One region of the Streptomyces sp. NPDC001634 genome, then DNA from elsewhere that is predicted to be linked to it. Evidence: riboswitches for the same ligand, from Rfam matches in the RefSeq annotation. Region 1 holds a riboswitch; the other holds the start of a gene.

Region 1 (2,189 bases):
GCGTTCGCCAGCGGCGCGGCGAGGCCCGTGACGCCGACGGCGAGACCAACGGCGGCGACGATGCGTCGTGTTGAGATCATGCCTTCAGCAACGGCACCGGGCCGCGGGCGGTCACGGGACCCGGCGCGCGCTCACCCGGGAGGTGCACAGGTCCGGCTGCGCTTGCCGAGGGCACTGCACCGGGGGGAGGCTCGAAGGAGAGGCCTTCGCGGCCCGCCGCCCCCGGGCCCGCGGCCTTGGAAGGAGGCCATCATGGGCACCGCGCCGGCCACCGCCTTCGACACGGAAGCCCTGCGCCGAGGCATCGAAGGACGCGATGCGGCGGCTCTGCTGTCGCTCTACACGGACGACGCGGAGATACGCGTCGTCGACCGCAACACCCAGCCCAGCCACCCGAAGATCGTCCACGGCCGGGACCAGGTCGGTGAGATGCTCAACGACATCTACAGCCGGGACATGACCCACCACCTGGACCGGTGTGTCGTTCAGGGCGACCACGTCGCCTTCACCGAGTCGTGCGAGTACAAGGACGGCGTCCGGGTGCTGGCGAGTTCGATGGTGTCGTTGCGGGGCGGCAAGATCGCCCGGCAGATTCTCATCCAGGCGTGGGACGAGTAGGAAGGCACCGGCCATGAGGGTCCAGGTCAGCTCGCGGCTCTCCTGGACCTTCTCTGCAGGGGCGGCACTGGGCCGCCAGGGCCGGACCCGGCGGCCACGGCCGGTCACCGCGGCAGCTCTGCGAGCGTCCGCCTCACTTCTGCGGTCAGTGCTTCGAGCAAGGCATGCTCACCCTTGTCCTGCGCCACGGCGTGCCGCTCGAAGGCGTCGTGGCCGGCATCGGTGACTCGACGAGCCCGGCGACGACAGCCGCTTGGACCTGGACTTCCTGTGGCCGCGGTACGATCACCCCGGCCGTGACTGGCGCTGAGGTGGAGCACCACCGGGGAGCGGCCCGGCATCTGCCGTCTCAGCCGCGCGCCTGGGCGATTTTCCACAACGCTCAGGAGTGGCTCATGACCCAGGCCAGGCTCATGGACGGCACCGGTCTCGCCCGGCGGATCGTCGAGGAGACGGCCGCGCGCGCGGCCGACCTGACGGAAGGCGCCGGGGTCACGCCCTGTCTCGCGACCGTGCTGGTGGGCGAGGACCCCGCCTCCGTGACCTACGTGCGGATGAAGCAGAACCGCTGCCGCAGGGCCGGTATCGCGTCGCGGCACGTGGGTCTGCCCGCCGCGACCACGACGGCCGAACTCGTCGACACCCTCACCGCGCTGTCCACCGACCCGACCGTGCACGGCATCCTGCTCCAGCACCCGGTGGGTGAACACATCGACGAGCGGGCGGCGTTCGAGGCGATCGCGCCCGAGAAGGACGTCGACGGCGTCACCCTCAGCTCGTACTCGGCGATGAGCTTCGGACTGCCCGGCTTCCGGTCCTGCACACCCGGCGGCATCATGCGACTGCTCGACGAGTACGACGTCGACCCGGCCGGGAAGCGCGCGGTCGTGGTGGGCCGCAGCGCGATCCTCGGCAAGCCGGTCGGCATGCTGCTGCTGGGCCGCGACGCCACGGTGACGTACTGCCACTCCCGTACCGCAGACCTTTCGTCGGTCGTCCGGCAGGCGGACATCGTGGTGGCCGCGGTGGGGCGGCCCCGGCTGATCCGCGGCGAGGACGTCAAGCCCGGTGCCGTGGTGGTCGACGCCGGGTACAACCTGGGCAATGTCGGCGACGTCGACTTCGACACCGCCGTCACCCGGGCCGCACTGATCACCCCGGTGCCGGGCGGCGTCGGCCCGATGACGATCGCCACGCTGCTGGAGCAGACCGTCACCGCGGCCGAGCGGCAACTCGGGCTGTGATCACCGCATCCAGGCGCTGTACCCCAGCACCTCACCGGTCCTGAGCCCGAACTCGGGCTCGCCCTTGGTCGCGGTGGTCTCCAGCCCGAGTACGGCGCCGGTCACCGGATCCAGGATCAGCATCCGGCGATCGGCGTGGCCGGTGTCGTAGAAGACGTACGCCTGCCCCGGGCGGCCGAGCCGGTCGGTGACCGCACCGACCGGACGCAGACCCTTCGCGTCGGCGAGGACGCGCAGCAGGGCGACGTCCTCGCGCGATCCCAGCGTCCAGTTGTCGAGCAACTCGGAGACTGCTTGAAGGAGTTCGGGCGTGCCGTTGACGGTCGT
Region 2 (2,189 bases), on a different contig from region 1:
AGGTGGTTGTCCGTGCCGCCCGTGACGAGCGTGGCGCCGCGGCGCATCAGGCCCTCCGCCAGCGCGCGTGAGTTGTCCACGATCCGCTGGGCGTAGTCGCGGAAGGACTCCTGCCGGGCCTCCGCCAGCGCCACCGCCTTCGCGGCCATCACATGCGGGAGCGGACCTCCCAGCACCATCGGGCAGCCGCGGTCGACCTGGTCCTTGAGGGAGTCGTCGCACAGGACCATGCCGCCGCGCGGGCCGCGCAGCGACTTGTGGGTGGTGGTCGTGACGATCTGGGCGTGCGGGACCGGGTCGAAGTCGCCGGTGAGGACCTTGCCCGCGACCAGGCCCGCGAAGTGCGCCATGTCGACCATGAGGGTGGCGCCGACCTCGTCGGCGATCTCGCGCATGATGCGGAAGTTCACCAGGCGGGGGTAGGCCGAGTAGCCGGCCACGATGATCAGCGGCTTGAACTCACGGGCCGATGTGCGCAGCGCCTCGTAGTCGATCAGGCCCGTGGCCGGGTCGGTGCCGTAGGAGCGCTGGTCGAACATCTTTCCGGAGATGTTCGGGCGGAAGCCGTGGGTGAGGTGGCCGCCCGCGTCCAGGGACATGCCGAGCATGCGCTGGTTGCCGAAGGCGCGGCGCAGCTCCGCCCAGTCCTCCTCGGAGAGGTCGTTGACCTGGCGTACGCCCGCCTTCTCCAGGGCGGGGGTCTCGACGCGCTGGGCGAGGACGGCCCAGAAGGCGACGAGGTTGGCGTCGATGCCGGAGTGCGGCTGGACGTAGGCGTGGCGGGCGCCGAAGAGCTCCTTGGCGTGTTCGGCGGCGAGCGACTCGACGGTGTCGACGTTGCGGCAGCCGGCGTAGAAGCGGCGGCCGACGGTGCCCTCGGCGTACTTGTCGCTGAACCAGTTGCCCATGGCCAGGAGGGTGGCCGGGGAGGCGTAGTTCTCCGAGGCGATCAGCTTGAGCATCTCGCGCTGGTCGGCGACCTCCTGGCCGATGGCGTCGGCGACGCGCGGCTCGACCGCTCGGATCACGTCGAGGGCGGCGCGGAAGGCGGTGGATTCGGTGGAGAGAGGCTGCTCTGGCATGGGGACCTCCGGACGACGTGCGTACAGCGTTCACGGTTGGCCCAGGCGCACGGCTCACAATCGCTTGACTCCGGGCCGCTCCCCGATGGTCGGTCCCATCCCAAGCGCGCCAGTCACGGCCCGGTGATCAGCCTACCGGGCGCGCCGCGGCGCCTTGTTCCCCCGTCCACCATGCGAGCGAGGATGGAACGAGGATGGAAGGGGAGCACATCCCGTCGTCCGGCCGGAAGGGGAGCACCGTGAGTACCACCGACACCCTCGTCGCCGCGGCCGAGGCCCACAGCGCACCCACCTACCGCCCCCTCCCGGTCGTCGTGGCCACGGCGGACGGGGCGTGGATGACCGACGTCGAGGGGCGCCGGTACCTGGATCTGCTGGCCGGGTACTCGGCGCTGAACTTCGGGCACGGCAACCGGCGGCTGATCGACGCGGCCAAGGCCCAGCTGGAGCGGGTGACGCTGACGTCACGCGCCTTCCACCACGACCGGTTCGGCGACTTCTGCGCGCAGCTGGCCGAGCTGTGCGGCATGGAGATGGTGCTGCCGATGAGCACGGGCGCCGAGGCCGTGGAGTCCGCGGTGAAGACGGCCCGGAAGTGGGGGTACCGGGTCAAGGGGGTGCCCGCCGAGATGGCGAAGATCGTGGTCGCGGGCAACAACTTCCACGGCCGTACGACGACGATCATCAGCTTCTCCACCGACCCGGAGGCACGCGCGGACTTCGGCCCGTACACGCCGGGCTTCGAGATCGTGCCGTACGGGGACATGACCGCGATGCGCGGGGCGCTGACGGAGAACACGGTGGCGGTGCTGCTGGAGCCGATCCAGGGCGAGGCGGGGGTGCTGGTGCCGCCGGCCGGGTATCTGCCGGCGGTGCGGGAGCTGACCCGGGAGCGGAACGTGCTCTTCGTCGCCGACGAGATCCAGTCGGGCCTCGGCCGGACGGGACGCACCTTCGCGTGCGAGCACGAGGGCGTCGTACCGGACATGTACGTGCTCGGGAAGGCGCTCGGCGGCGGAATCGTGCCGGTGTCGGCCGTGGTGTCGAGCGCCGAGGTGCTCGGGGTGTTCCGGCCCGGCGAGCACGGGTCGACGTTCGGCGGGAACC

Evidence for each region. A riboswitch is a leader RNA that binds a small molecule or an ion and turns the genes downstream of it on or off. The one in region 1 is predicted to bind ZMP and ZTP.
Region 2: linked by a shared signal. The riboswitch ahead of ABT186_RS34530 (glycine hydroxymethyltransferase) and the one ahead of ABT186_RS11855 (bifunctional 5,10-methylenetetrahydrofolate dehydrogenase/5,10-methenyltetrahydrofolate cyclohydrolase) in region 1 are both predicted to bind ZMP and ZTP.

Annotation. Positions count from the first base shown of each region.
Region 1 is NZ_JBEOZU010000014.1:77,779-79,967, forward strand. Features, by position in the region: gene ABT186_RS11845 (hypothetical protein) at 1-80, opposite strand, end outside; gene ABT186_RS11850 (nuclear transport factor 2 family protein) at 253-618, shown strand; ZMP/ZTP riboswitch at 905-992, shown strand; gene ABT186_RS11855 (bifunctional 5,10-methylenetetrahydrofolate dehydrogenase/5,10-methenyltetrahydrofolate cyclohydrolase) at 1,014-1,862, shown strand; gene ABT186_RS11860 (CU044_5270 family protein) at 1,863-2,189, opposite strand, start outside.
Region 2 is NZ_JBEOZU010000069.1:30,393-32,581, forward strand. Features, by position in the region: gene ABT186_RS34530 (glycine hydroxymethyltransferase) at 1-1,082, opposite strand, end outside; ZMP/ZTP riboswitch at 1,115-1,209, opposite strand; gene rocD (ornithine--oxo-acid transaminase) at 1,322-2,189, shown strand, end outside.